2 linked regions of the Lichenicola cladoniae genome follow. The protein of the gene in region 1 interacts with the protein of each later gene in a pairwise test. Links are inferred from orthologs where the notes say so. Each region holds a gene or a part of one and is shown on either strand. Other genes may lie near its edges.

What was found.
Region 2: the proteins of ligA (region 1) and leuS interact in binary tests that used the Escherichia coli proteins (3 or more experiments, as listed by UniProt). The link is inferred for Lichenicola cladoniae from one-to-one orthologs.

Annotation. Positions count from the first base shown.
Region 1 is NZ_CP053708.1:3,100,141-3,107,284, reverse strand. Bases 2,331-5,262 are described here. They hold ligA (NAD-dependent DNA ligase LigA), read right to left. Parts: upstream 4,855-5,262; coding sequence 2,806-4,854; downstream 2,331-2,805. Other genes in these bases: recN (DNA repair protein RecN), read right to left, coding at 4,914-5,262; HN018_RS14160 (diguanylate cyclase domain-containing protein), read right to left, coding at 2,331-2,497. Also shown: dnaQ (DNA polymerase III subunit epsilon), read left to right, coding at 1-563; HN018_RS14165 (hypothetical protein), read right to left, coding at 577-900; more of HN018_RS14160, read right to left, coding at 998-2,330; more of recN, read right to left, coding at 5,263-6,650; HN018_RS14145 (outer membrane protein assembly factor BamD), read right to left, coding at 6,705-7,144. UniProt on the Escherichia coli protein: DNA ligase that catalyzes the formation of phosphodiester linkages between 5'-phosphoryl and 3'-hydroxyl groups in double-stranded DNA using NAD as a coenzyme and as the energy source for the reaction.
Region 2 is NZ_CP053708.1:4,553,492-4,560,885, forward strand. What follows is about bases 2,137-5,318. They hold leuS (leucine--tRNA ligase), read left to right. Parts: upstream 2,137-2,484; coding sequence 2,485-5,118; downstream 5,119-5,318. Other genes in these bases: HN018_RS20655 (DUF3576 domain-containing protein), read left to right, coding at 2,137-2,433; HN018_RS20665 (LPS assembly lipoprotein LptE), read left to right, coding at 5,115-5,318. In the rest of the region: HN018_RS20650 (BTAD domain-containing putative transcriptional regulator), read left to right, coding at 1-1,838; more of HN018_RS20655, read left to right, coding at 1,912-2,136; more of HN018_RS20665, read left to right, coding at 5,319-5,768; holA (DNA polymerase III subunit delta), read left to right, coding at 5,790-6,824; HN018_RS20675 (TonB-dependent receptor domain-containing protein), read right to left, coding at 7,264-7,394.

The DNA.
Region 1 (7,144 bases):
GGCACTACCATGTGCTGATCGACCCGGAACGCGACATCCCGGAGGAGGCGTCGCGTGTACACGGCTACACCCGTGCGCACCTGCTCGGACAGAAGAAGTTCCACGAGGTGGCGGAGGCGTTCCTCGAGTTCATCGGTGACGACATGCTGATCGCGCATAACGCGCGGTTCGATTTCGGCTTCATGAATGCCGAGTTCGCGCGTCTGGACATGCCCGCGCTGCCTTTGGCGCGGATGATCGATACGCTGGACATGGCCCGGATCCGCTTTCCCGGCCTGCCGAACAGCCTGGACTCGCTGTGCCGGCGGTTCGCGATCGACCTCGCCGAGCGCACGACCCACAACGCGCTGCTCGACTGCAAGCTGCTGGCGCAGGTCTATGTCGAGCTCATGGGCGGGCGGCAGCGCGGGCTCGAGCTGGCGCGGGAGGAGGGGGGATCGTCGTCGATCTCCTACGCGCTGTCCCGGACCCGTCAGCCACGCCCGATCGTGCCCACGCCGGCCGAACTGGAAGCGCATGCGGCCTTCGTCGCCCAGTTGAAGCTGCCGGTCTGGCTGGACTGATCGCCGGCGCGGCTCATCGCTGGTTGCCGTCCGCCTCGGCCGGCCCGAGCCAGGTCGGGTGGCGGCGTTCGATCCAGGCCAGGGAACGGCCGGTCGCGCGTTTCAGCCAGGGAATGTCCTCGGCCAGCAGCACGATGCCCAGCGGCAGCATCCAGAGCCCGAACACCGGCAGGATCGCGAGAAAGCCGCCCGCGATCAGCAGCAGGCCGGCCGGGATGCGCACGACGAGGTTGGCGGGGCGGCGGAGCCACTCGATCCATCGCCCGACACGCGCCGGCAGCCGGCCGATCAGACGTCGTAGCCGCCGTTCGCGCGCGTCATCCTCGGTCTCGGCCATGTCGGTCATCCTGTAGCGGTATCGGTAGCAGGAAGAACGACCGCACGGTTCCGCATGTTGCGTGTCGTATCATGACAGGCATCAGACCGATGCCGCTCTACAGGCCAGTGCGCTGATCCGGACGAGGCTCGTTCTCGTTTGCGTAGGTGATCGCCCATTTCAACTCGTCGTTGAAGACCCGGTAGTTGTCGCGGCCGGTATTCTTTGCGGAGTACATCGCCAGGTCCACGTTCCGTAGCAACGTGTCGGTGTCGCCATGGCCGACCTGCATGCCCGCCGCGCCGATGCTGACCGACATCAGGACGGTCACGTGGCCGACCTGGTAGGGTATGCGCGCGGTCCGCAGGATCGACCCGCAGAGGGCGTCGATATCCTGTCCGGAGTCCTGGTCGGGGATCAGCATCGCGAACTCGTCGCCGCCGAAGCGGGCGGCCTCGCCGCCAAGACGGCGCGCGCACTCCCCGATCCGCTTGCCGAAGATCCACAGGACCTCGTCGCCGGTCTGGTGGCCGTGCACGTCGTTTACCCGTTTGAAATGGTCGAGGTCGATAAACAGGACGACCCCGTTCTTTCCGGCCCGAACGCAACCAGCCAGGTGCTTCTTGAACAATTGACGATTCATCAGCGTGGTCAGCGGGTCGTGGGTCGCCGCGTGCTCGAGGTTGCTGGTCAGCTGCGCGAGCCGTCGCGACGTCCGGAGCTTCTCGCCGAGTGCGTTGCTCGCCGGCAACGCGGACAGCAACAGCGACAGCAGGTACGGCTGCAGCATGTTCTCGCGCATGAGTTGCCCATCGGGGGATAGCAGGGCGATCGGCCCGAGATTATGCGCCGTCATCGCGGAGACGAATATCGAGACGACCAGCACGGAGGTGAGGACCCAGATCGGCCTGGCCCGGAAGGCCAGCATGACCATCACCGGGAAGATCAACAGGAACAACGGAGAGTGGGAGAACATGAAGCTGACGAACGTCAGCACAACGGTCAGCACCAGCAGGATCACCGGTTCGACCAGCGCGTGGGTGATCCGCCAGCTCCTGCCGATGTTCCTGATCACCAGGATGACCACGGGCGTCGCGACCAGCAAGCCGAACAGGTCGCACAGGACCCATTGCGCCCAGTCGCGAACGACGCTGCTATCGTCGTGCAGGACCAGTTTCTCGATGCTCACCCCAACCGCAGAATCGGCGATCGTGACCGCCAAGGCGATAAGCGTGAACGTCGCGAACCTGCGGAAGCGGGTAAGGTCGGTCAGCGCACCGCAATATCGTCGCGTCAGGACCGCGACGATAACCGCCTGGACAACATTCACGATGCAGGCAAGCAGGCTCTCCTGGGGCGAGAGAAAACCCAGGACGTTCAGGCCGAGGTTCAGCCAGAAGCAGCCGATCAGGACTGGGATCGAGTAACGCAACCTCAGCGTCAGCAGCGCACCGACCATGGCGGCATTGGCCGGCCAGAACGACGTATATCCGTCCAAGTCTGCGCAGAAGAGCCGCGCCACCAGGACCATCGTCCCGAACATGAGGACGAGGAGCGCTGCAACCAGAGGGCCGCGGTCCGGTTCGGCGGCGCGACAGAGCGTCCGCCGATCTGCCATCTACTTTCTCCAGGAATTCAAGCGGCTCAGCCGAACCAGGAGATTATCAGCTGCGCCAACCGATACGCTACCTATGGTAACACTGCAGATCGAGTTGCAGTCAACGAGTTTCCCGCTTAGGTCATGGCGTTCGGTCCGCAGAATGACTGCAGTCGGTCGAACAGGAATAATCTGGAACGGGAGCGGCGGATGACCACGCTTCGTCCCATATTTGCAACGACACGTCGTCAAAAGTCAATGATTTATAAGTTCCGATGCCGTATCAACCGAATTGTCACGGAACTTTTGTGATGGCATCCCCTTGTCACTCAATCGGCTAATCCGGCCAGCTCCCGCCATGCCGGCTCGTCGAGCGTGGCGATCCCGAGCAAAGCGGCTTTCTTCGCCTTAGATCCGGCTTCCGCGCCGAGCACCACGAGATCTGTCTTCTGGCTGACGGTGTCGGTCACCTTGGCGCCAAGGCGCTCGGCCATCGCCTTCGCTTCCGGACGGGTCATGGTCGCCAGCGTGCCGGTGAATACGATGGTCTTGCCGGCGAGGGCGGCACTCTCCGGGGCGACCTCGTCGGTGATCGTCAGCAGGGCGGCCAACTCGTCCACGGCAATGCGGTTGTGCTCCTCCGAAAAGAACGTCGCCAATTCGTCGGCGATGGACGGGCCCACGCGCGAGATGCTGCCAAGCGCCAACCGTTCGTCAGAGCCGATCGTGGTGGCGAGCAGCATCTGCGCCCGCCACTCGGCATAGCTGCCATAATGACGGGCCAGCAGTTTGGCGTTGGTCTCGCCGATGCGGCGAATGCCCAACCCGTAGATGAAGCGGGCCAGCGGGATGGTGCGTCTCGCCTCGATGGCCCGCATCAGCTTGGCGATCGAGGTGGCCTTCCAGCCTTCGCGCCCGTCCAGGTCCTCGGGCTTCAGCCGGAAGATATCGGCGGGCGTTCGAATCAGCCCCGCGTCGTGGAACTCCTGGATCGACTTGTCGCCAAGCCCGTCGATGTCGAACGCGGGCCGCGACACCAGGTGGATCAGCCGCTCGACGGTCTGCGCCGGACAGACCAGGCCGCCGGTGCAGCGCACCACCACCTCGCCCTCAGGCCGCACTGCCTTGGAGCCGCAGGCCGGGCAATGGTCGGGAAACACGTAGGGCTCGCCACGCTCGACGCCATCTTCCGGCACCCGTCCCAGGATCTGCGGGATCACGTCGCCGGCCCGTTGCAGCTGGACCCGGTCGCCCGGCCGCACGTCCTTGCGCGCGATCTCGTCCTCGTTGTGCAGGGTCGCCCGCGTGACCAGCACCCCTCCGACATTGACCGGCTCCAGCACCGCGACCGGGGTCAGCGCGCCGGTGCGTCCGACCTGGATGCGGATCTCGAGCAGCCGGGTGACGGCCTGCTCGGCCGGGAACTTCCAAGCCACCGCCCAGCGTGGCGCGCGCCCCACGAAGCCGAGCCGCTCCTGCAGGGCGATGTCGTCGATCTTGTAGACGACGCCGTCGATATCATAGGCGAGGGCCGATCGTTTCAGGGCCAGCTCGGTTTGGAACCGCTCCGCCTCCTCGGCATTCTCCAGCACGTCCGACAGTGGATTTACGCTGAACCCCCACGCGCGCAGCTGGTCCAGATAGCCGGAATGGGTGTCCGCAATCCGCTCGCTGGAACGGCCCTGTGCGTAGGCAAATAACGACAATGGCCGGCCCGCGGTGATCTCCGGGTCGAGCTGGCGCAACGATCCCGCGGCTGCATTGCGCGGGTTGGCGAACAGGCGCTGCCCGGCATCGGCCTGGTGCTGGTTGAGCGCCAGGAAGTCCACCTTCTGCAGGAACACCTCGCCACGGATCTCGATCAGGCCGGGGGCCTTGCCGGCCAAGCGCTCCGGCAGGCCCTTGAGCGTGCGCAGGTTGGCGGTCACGTCCTCGCCGGTGGTGCCGTCGCCACGGGTGGCGCCGCCAACGAAATGCCCATCCTCGTAGGTGAGGCTGATCGACAGCCCGTCGATCTTTGGCTCGGCGACGAACCGAAGCCTGGTATCGGCCTCGTCCTTCAGCCCGAGGAACCGGCGCGCGCGGGCGGCAAACGCCTCGAACTCGGCGCGATCGAAGACATTGTCCAGCGACAGCATCGGCACGAGGTGCTGGTGCTTGGCAAAGCCGCCCTCGGGCGCGGCACCCACCTTGGCCGATGGGGTGTCGGCCCGGACCAGCCTGGGAAAGCGGCGCTCGATCGCTTCGTTGCGACGGAGCAACGCGTCATATTCGGCGTCGCTCGCCTCGGGCGCATCGTCCACGTGATAGGCATGGCTCAGCCGCGCCAGTGCCACCGCAAGGCTGGACAGCTCGGCCGCTGCCTCGGTTTCGTCCAGCCCGTCCGGCTCGATCGTGCCCAGCTCGCGCGCTTCCGTTGGCGGCGCCTTGGCCGCCACTACGCGATCCCGAGCAGGCTGTCGGCCGCCTTGCGGGCCGCCTCGGTGATGGTTTCGCCGGCCAGCATCCGGGCAATCTCCTCGCGTCGAGCGTCGCCGTCCAACGGCTCGGCGCGGGTCTCGGTTCGTTCGCGCGTCACCTGCTTGGCGATACGCAGATGGTTGTTGCCGCGTGCAGCAACCTGCGGGCTGTGGGTCACGACCAGCACCTGGACCCCATCCGCCACCCGCGCCAGCCGTTCGCCGATCGATGCCGCCGTAGCGCCGCCGACGCCGGAATCCACCTCGTCGAACACCAGGGTCGGGATCGCCGAGCGTCCGGCGAGAACGACCTTGAGTGCCAGCATCAGCCGCGACAGCTCGCCACCGGAGGCTACGCGCGCGAGCGGCCCGGGCGGCTGGCCGGGATTGGCGGCGATCAGGAACGAGGACTGCTCCATGCCGCGAGCAGTCCAGGACTCGGCCGGCAGCGCCTCGAGCGAGACGATGAAGCGCGCGCGTTCCAGCCGGAGCGGCTTGAGCTCGGCCATGACGGCGGTCTCCAGGCGCTTTGAGGCGGTGGTGCGCGCTGCCGTCAGGGCAGCACCCTCCGTCTCGAACGCCCGGCGCGTTTCGGTCACCGCACGCTCCAGCGCCTCGATCCGGGCATTGCCGGTCTCGAGCGCGTCGAGGCGCGACCGAAGCTCGAGCAGCAGGCCGGGCAGTTCGACCACCGACACGCCGTGCTTGCGGGCGCTGGCACGAAGCGCGAACAGGCGCTCCTCGGTCTGTTCCAGGAGCTTCGGGTCGGCATCGTGGTCGGATGCGAGCCGGGACAGCAGCCCTTCGGCATCCGAAAGCGCGGCCTCGGCCTGATCCAATGCGTCGAGTGCCGCCTGCGCCTGCGCTTGCGGACCATCGGCCTGCAGCATGGTTTCGGCATCCGCGCTGGCGACCGCCGTGGTGGCCGGCAGCAATCGCTGCAGCGCGCGGCTGGCTGCTCGCAACGCGGCCGCCGGACCGCCACCGCTGCGCCGGTCGCGCGGGGTCAGCTCGGACATCGCGGCGGTGATCGCCTCGGCGCGGCGCTCGCCCTGCTGCAATGTCAGCCGCGTCGCCGCGAGCTGGTTCTCCTCGTCTTCCTGGGTTCCGAGCGCCGCAAGGTCCTGTACTGCGCGACGCAGCCATTCCTCCTCTCGCGCGGCTTCCTCGATCCGGCTGCGGGCCTGGGCCAGCTCCGCGCGGGCCGCGATCCAGGCCTTGTGCCGGGTGGCGATCGCCGAGCGCAGGGCGGGCTTCACCCCGAACGCGTCGAGCAGGTCGAGATGGGTCGCCTGATCGGCCAGGCCCATCTGCTCGTGCTGGCCCTGGATCTCGACCAGCAGCGCGCCGGTGCGCCGCAGCAGCGACACGGCGACCGGCTGGTCGTTCACATAGGCGCGCGAGCGGCCATCCCTGGTGACGATGCGCCGAAGCACGATCGGTTCGCCGGGCTCATGGCCAATACCCTGCTCGTTGAGCAGGTCATGGACCGGATGATTCGGCCCCATGTCGAAGCATGCACTGACGCTGGCCTGCTCGGCACCGGCGCGCACGAGGCCGGTCGCCGATCGTTCGCCGAGGGCCAGGCCGAGGCTGTCGAGAAGGATGGACTTGCCGGCACCGGTCTCGCCGGTCAGGACCGTGAGGCCCTTGTGCAGCATGAGGTCCAGCTTCTCGATCAGCACGACGTCGCGGATCGAGAGTTGGGTCAGCATGGGAAAGAGATGGTCGTCCCGGACACGGGTTCGAGGGTCCGGAACCGACGATCGTCAGAAGATCGAATGGAAGGTGCGGCCGAAGAACCCACGCTGCTGCGCCGGAACGGGCGGCTGTCCCGGCTCGCTGACCGAGGCGTCGAGTGCCCCGGCACTGCGGAGATCGGCGTAGCTATCCTGATACCATGTGCTGCCCGGATAGTTGTAGCCGAGCACGGAGGCGGTCTTGCGGGCCTGGTCGGTCAGGCCGAGCTTCAGATAGACCTCGACCAGCCGGTGCAGTGCCTCGGCAGCGTGATTGGTGGTCTGGAAGTCCTGCACGACGCGCTGGTAGCGGTTGATCGCCGCCTCGTAATAATGCTGGCCCTCGTAATAACGTCCGACCAGCATCTCCTTGCCGGCGAGATGATCGCGGCAGAGGTCGATCTTGAGGCGGGCGTCGCGGGCGTAGGAGGTGTTCGGGAACCGGGTGATCACGTCCTGCAGTGCGTTCA
Region 2 (7,394 bases), 1.5 Mb from region 1 along the record:
ACCAGGCCGAGAGTTTGCCGCCGATCGACGGCATTCTGCTCGACGAACTGACCGGTACCGACCCGGCGCTCGACCAGTGGCTCGACCAGGAACGCACCCGCCTGCGCGAGCACGCGATCGGGCTGTTCGAGACCATGCTGCGTCGCCAGCGCGACACGCGCGGCATGCTTGCCGCCGCACGCCAGTTGCTGCTGCTGGACGGGCTTCATGAAGGTGCATGGCGCGCACAGATCCAGGGTCTGCTTGCCCAGGGCGAGACCGGGCTTGCGTTCCAGAGCGCCCAGCGTTGTGCGAGCGCCTTCGCCGCACGCAATGCCGTCGAACCCGGCCCGGAAACCCGCCTGCTGCTTTCGGAACTCCTGCGCGGCAACGGCGCAGCCAACTCGTACCCTGCGGCCGATTCGCACCCTTCGGTCGCGGGCGCATCGAGCCTGGACGGGGCGGCTTCTGCGCCCATGTCCGTGCCGACATCATCGGGCGACCAGCCGGATGGACCCGCCAGCCACGGCGCGTCGCTCGACGCCAGTTCACAGCAGCCCGCGCGGTTCGGCGAGGGTTTCAACCGGCTGCGACGCACGACAGTGCAGGGTCTGCCGTTCGTCGCCGTCCTGCCGTTGCTCGACCTGAACGACAGCGCCGCGTTCAGCACGATCGCGCAAGGTCTTGCCGATGATCTGGTGTCCGGGCTTGTGCAGTATGGCGGCGTCAAGCTGCTGCAGGGCAGCGAGCTGCAGGAGAGCCTGGCCGAAGGCCGCGACGATGCCGTGCTTCGGCGCAATTTCGGCCTCGACTACATACTGGACGGCACGCTCCAGCGTACCGGCGGCCGGATCCGGGTCATCCTGCGCCTGACCGATATCCGCCAGTACGGCCAGATCGTCTGGGCCCAGCGCTTCGACCTGCCCGAAGGCGACGTGCTGACGCTGCAGGACATGATCACCACCCGGGTTCTGGCGCAGCTCCCCTGGGAGATCATGCTGGTCGAGAGCCGCCGCCTGCATCACCGTCCGGCCGCGGAACTCGATTCGCACGGGCTCGTCATGCGCGCGGTGTCCTACATCCTGCGGATCGACCGCATCCAGAACGACCATGCCTGCGCCCTGCTGCGCCAGTCGATAGAGCTCGATGGCAATCATCCGCTGGCGCACATGATCATGAGCCTGGCTTGCCTCGTTCGCTTCATGCAGCGCTGGGACGACCCGGCGGTCATGGCGAGCCGTGTCGACGCCGAGACCAGCGCGGTGCTGGAACGGGATTCGACCATCAATGGCGGGCTGACCATGAGCGGCCTGATCAGGAGCGAGGTACACGACGAGCCGGAAGCCGCGCTGATCCTTCTCGAGCGCGCGCTGGCGGCGCATCCGTCGGCCGCTGCCGGCTGGGCGGCCATGGCGTTTGCCCAGGTCAGGCTGGGCCGGCTGGACGAGGCGGAGCAGAACTTCCACCACTACAAGACGCTGTTCCCGACCCATCCCATGGAGGTCATGCTCGACCAGCCCAGTATCATGATCCCGCTCCTGCAGGGGCGGTTCGAGGATGCGGCGCGGATCGGAGCGGTGCTGGTGGAAATGCGCCCAGGGTTCGCTCCGAACCTCGTGCCCTACCTGGCCACCCTCGGCCATCTGGGCCGCGTGGCGGAGGCGGAGAGGATCCGTACGCGCCTGCAGACCATGTTGCCGGCGGACGGGATCGCCTCGCTGGTACACGGCGCCGGCCTGCGCGTGACCGAGCATCGCCAGCGTCTCGAGGATGGTCTCCGATTGGCCGGCATCAGCCTGTCGCTCTCCGTTCCGGGTGAGCCGGCCGGGCCGCTTGGCGTGGCACGGCGAGCAGGATAGATAAGCCACCCTTCCCGCATGGCTCCCCGTCACCACGCGGGACCGGCCTCCTCCAGGTCCCCCCAGAGGCTTCATGAACAACGGCTCGATATTTCTCCGCCCGTTCCCTCCCGCCATGCTCGCACTGGTCTGCCTGGGCAGCCTTGCCGCATGCCATGGTTCCGGTGGCCGCAGCCAGGCGGTGGCCGGCGATACGGCCGCGCTGGCGACACCGACGCACGAAAACCACCTGATGGGCGAGGATCGCAGCGCCACCGCCGGTGACCAGACCGCGGTCGGGGTGAATGCCTATCTGTGGCGTGGCGCGATCGACACATTGTCGTTCATGCCGTTCGCATCGGCAGAACCGGCCGGCGGCATCATCATCACCGACTGGTACAGCCCACCGACCACCAGTGGCGAGCGCTTCAAGGCCAACGCCTACATCCTGGGCAAGCAGCTCCGGTCGGACGCGATCCGGGTGTCGATCTTCCGCCAGATCCAGCAGGACGGTCAGTGGGTGGATGCGCCGGTTGCCGCCAACACTGCCGCCGACATCACCAGCAAGATCCTGGCCCGGGCCCGCCAGCTGCGCACCGACGCCGGCGCCGGTTAGGTCGGCGACCAGGGCGGGCTGCGTTCCATGAGCGACAGCGATTTACACCCCATGAGCGACAGCGAACCGCGGCCGGCTGGCGAGATAGAGACGCGCTACAGTTTCTGTGAGGCGGAGCCGCGCTGGCAGACCGCCTGGAACGACAGCGCCTGCTTCGACGTGCCCGACGTTCCGCCCGCGGACCGGCCCAAATACTACGTGCTCGAGATGTTCCCGTATCCGAGCGGCCAGCTGCATATGGGTCACGTCCGCAACTACACCCTCGGCGACGTGGTCGCCCGCTACAAGCGCGCCCGGGGCCATGCGGTGCTGCATCCGATGGGCTGGGACGCGTTCGGCCTGCCGGCGGAGAATGCCGCCCGCGAGCGCGGCATCAACCCGGCAGACTGGACGCTCGCCAACATCGAGACGATGCGCGGCACCCTGAAGCGGCTCGGCCTGTCGCTGAACTGGGATCGCGAGATCGCCACCTGCCTGCCGGATTACTATGGCCAGCAGCAGAAGCTGTTCCTGGACATGGCGGCGGCCGGCCTGGTCGAGCGCCGCGATGCGCTGGTGAACTGGGACCCAGTCGACCAGACCGTGCTGGCCAACGAGCAGGTGGTCGACGGGCGAGGCTGGCGATCCGGCGCGGTCGTCGAAAAGAAGCGGCTCAGCCAGTGGTTCTTCCGGATCACCGAGTTCGCCCCCGACCTGCTTGCGGCACTCGACGGGCTCGACGAGTGGCCGGAGCGGGTACGCCTGATGCAGGCGCACTGGATCGGCCGCAGCGAGGGCGCGCGGGTGCACTTCCCGCTGGCACATCCGCCGGCCGGGCTCGATCCCGACCTGAACGGGCTCGAGGTCTACACCACCCGCCCGGACACGCTGTTCGGCATGTCGTTCCTGGCGATCGCGCCGGAGCATCCGCTGGCGGCCCATGTCGCCCTGAGCGATCCGAAGGCTGCTTCCTTCATCGCCGAATGCCGCAGCCTCGGCACCAGCGAGGCGTCGATCGAGAGCGCGGTCAAGCGCGGCTACGATACCGGCCTGCGCGTTGCCCACCCGTTCATGCCGGAGGCCACCTTCCCGGTCTGGATCGCCAACTTCGTGCTGATGGAATACGGCACCGGGGCGATCTTCGGCTGTCCCTGCGGCGACCAGCGCGACCTCGATTTCGCACGTCTCTACGATCTTCCGGTGCCGGTGGTGGTGCTTCCGCCGGGCGAGGAGGAAGCCGGCTTCTCGATCGGGCGGGTGACCCATGACGGACCCGGCACCCTGATCAACTCCGGCTTCATGGACGGCCTGTCCACGGAAGCCGGTCGCAAGGTGGCGATCGAGCGGCTCGAGGCGATGGGCGTCGGCCGCGGGGTGGTGAACTGGCGCCTGCGCGACTGGGGAATTTCGCGCCAGCGCTACTGGGGTTGCCCGATCCCGATCATCCATTGCGCGAGTTGCGGCCCGGTGCCGGTGCCGGACGACCAGCTGCCGGTGCGCCTGCCCGACGACCCCGATTTCTCGGTCCCCGGAAACGCGCTCGACCATCATCCGACCTGGAAGCATGTGGACTGCCCGTGTTGCGGCCAGCCGGCGACGCGCGAAACCGACACCTGCGACACGTTCGTCGACAGCTCCTGGTACTTCGCGCGCTTCACCTCGCCGCGGGCGCTCACGCCCACGGTACGCGCCGCGTCCGACGCTTGGCTGCCGGTGGACCAGTATATCGGCGGCATCGAGCACGCGATCCTGCACCTGCTGTATGCGCGCTTCTTCACCCGGGCGATGCATGCGACCGGCCATCTCGGACTGGACGAGCCGTTCGCGCGGCTGTTCACCCAGGGCATGGTGAATCACGAGAGCTACCGCGATCCCGACGGCACCTGGCTCCATCCGGAAGAGATCGACCGAAGCAGCACCGGCGCGGTGCGCCGCGACAATGGCGCGGCAGTGCAGGTCGGCCGGGTCGAGAAGATGTCCAAATCGAAGCGCAACACGGTGTCGCCCGAGGCGATCATCGACCGGTTCGGCGCCGATACCGCGCGCTGGTTCGTGCTGTCCGACAGCCCGCCGGAGCGGGACATGGAATGGACCGAGGCCGGCGTCGCCGGGGCGGCGCGCTTCACCCAGCGGCTGTTCCGGCTGGTCGGCGCGGTGGCCGCGGACACGCACCCATCGGCCGCGCCGGAGAGTTTCGGCGAACCGGCGGACACATTGCGCCGCGCCACCCATCGCACCATCGCGGCCGTGACCGAGGCGCTGGAGGCCTTCACCTTCAACGTGGCCGTGGCGCGCCTGCACGAGCTTGCATCGGCGATCGCGGACGCCGCCCAGGCCACGCCGGCGGCCGACCTCGATTGGGCGCGCCGCGAGGCTGCCGGCACCCTCTGCCTGCTGGTGGCACCGATGATGCCGCATCTCGCCGAGGAACTGCTGGCCCTGCTCGACCCCGATGCGGCACTTGCCGCAGTGCAGCCCTGGCCGATCGCGGACCCGCTCCTGGTGGCGGCCCGGCGCGTGACCATCGCGGTGCAGATCATGGGCAAGCTGCGCGGCACCATCGAAGCCCGGCCCGACGAGGCCGGCGACGTGGTGATCGCCGCCGCCGAGGCGGAACCCAACGTCGCGCGCTCGCTCGAAGGCCGGCGCGTGGTCAAGCGCATTCACGTGCCCAACCGGATCGTCAACTTCGTGGTGGCAGGATGATCAGTCGTACGCCGCTCGCCGTCGTGCTGATGCTGCCGCTGGCCGTGTCCGCATGCGGCTTTCATCCGCTCTATGGCGATGGCAACGAGGCAGCCTCCGCGAAGCTGCCGGACATCTTCGTGCAGAGCATTCCGGATCGCGCCGGCCAGGAACTTCGCCTGGCGCTGCAGCAGCGGCTTGCCGGCACCAGCGAGGCGGAACCGCAGGGCTACCTGCTCGCGGTCAGCCTGGCCTCGTCGTCGGAGTCCATCGGTATCCACGGCGACAACACGTCCGAGCGCAACCGCGTGGTCGGCCGGGCGCACTGGAGCCTGTCGGCGGTCTCACCCGCGACCACCCCGGTTGCCAGCGGCGATGTCCGCAGTGTCGATGGCTACAACGTCATCAACGAGCAGTATTTTGCGGCCAGCATCGCCAGCGAGACCACCCAACAGCGTATCGCCAACAATCTGGCCGATGCGATCACTCTGCAGCTCGCCACCTGGTTCACCAACCATCGCCCGCCCGCGACGGCTGCGAAACGTGCCTCGACCGCCTCCTTCCTCACCCCCAGCAACGTACCGGGGGACACCGACCAGACGCCGCTCACCACACCGGGCGAGGATGGCCTGCCGTCCAGCGCGATCGGTCGCAGCAATCCGACCCCGTGACCGGGCTGCCCCGGTAGCTCGATGAAGGTCGATGCGCGGCAGGCCGGGCGGCTGCTGAGTGCGCCCGGAGCTTTGCGCGCCATCCTGCTGCATGGCGAGGATACTGGCCTGATCCGCGAGCGCGCCGCCGATGCGGTGCGCGCGGCGGCGGGTACGCTCGATGATCCGTTCCGTGTCGCCACCCTCTCCCGCGATGCGCACGAACGCCTGGAGGAGGAGGTTACCGCGCTCTCCCTGACCGGCGGCCGGCGCGTGGTGTGGGTTCGCGATGCCACCGACGCGCTGGTGGCGCCGCTGAAGCGCGCCCTCGGAAAGCCGGGCGATACCCTGGTGGTGCTGGAGGGACCGGGCCTGGTCTCGCGTTCCAAGCTGCGCGCGCAGGTCGAGGCGATGCCGGACGGCGCGTCGATCGCCTGCTACCCGGAAGAGGGGCGGGCGCTGGAGGCGCAGGTGTCGCAGATGCTGGGCGCGAACAAGGTGCGGATCGACCCGGACGCGCTGGTCTGGCTGTGCTCCCGGCTCGGTGCCGACCGTGCGGCGACGCGGGGCGAGGTGGAAAAGCTGGTGCTGTATGCAGGCGGCGCCGGGGATGGCGAGGGAAGCATCACGCTGGAGGATGCGATGGCCTGCACCGGCGATGCCGCCGGCGCCTCGCTGGACGATGCCGCATTCGCCGCGACCGCCGGCGACCGGGCCGGCGCCGACCTCGCGATCGAGCGCACGTTGGCCGAGGGGTCGAGCCCGATCGCGGTGGCGCGTGCGCTGTCGGGCCATCTGCACCGGTTGCGGCTCGCGCGGCTGGTCATGGAAGAAAGCGGCCAGGGCGCGCAGGACGCGATGCGGGCCTTGCGTCCGCCCGTGTTCTTCAAGCGGACGCAGGCCTTCGCGCAGGCGCTGTCGCTATGGAGTGCCGCCGGCCTGCTGCGGGCAGCCGAGCAGACCCAGGCGCTCGAACTTGCCTGCAAACAGACCGGATCGCCCGACCTGGTGCTGTGCAAGCGGCACCTGGCAGTGATCGTAGGCCAGGCGCAGGCGAGCCGAGGCGTCCGGCATTGACGGAGCATGTTGCCCGGAGCTCGGGCGTCGGCCTATAAGCGGCCTGGTTGTCCGCGTAGCTCAGCCGGATAGAGCACAGGATTCCTTGTCACCAACTGGGCGTCACGATGGGAAACCGCGTGATGGATCCGCTCAAAGTCGGGGAAAGCTGAGGCGCTCTATGCGCCGTGCCAATCCCGAGCCAAGCCCATCCGAAAGGATGGGAAGGTGTAGAGACTGGACGGGCGGCACCTAAGGGTTCCGGCCTAGGGTGAAGGGACAGTCCAGACCACGAACGCCACCCCAACGGGTGGCGGCGGCGAAAGTCGAAGTGGGATGAATCCTGGGGCCGTGGGTTCGAATCCCGCCGCGGACACCAATTTTCCCGATGACGACTAGCGCTTGCCGGGATCGAAAGCCCGGCGCCGACCGGAACAGGAAGGGCGCCGGTTTATCTTGCTCAGAACTTGCCGGTGACACCGAAGCGGAACGCGCGGCCGAGGATACCGGCGGTGGCCCAGGCCGGGTTGTACTGGTAGCCGCCATATGTGCCGGTATCGAGCGGCGGCCCCTTGTCGAAGACGTTGTAGA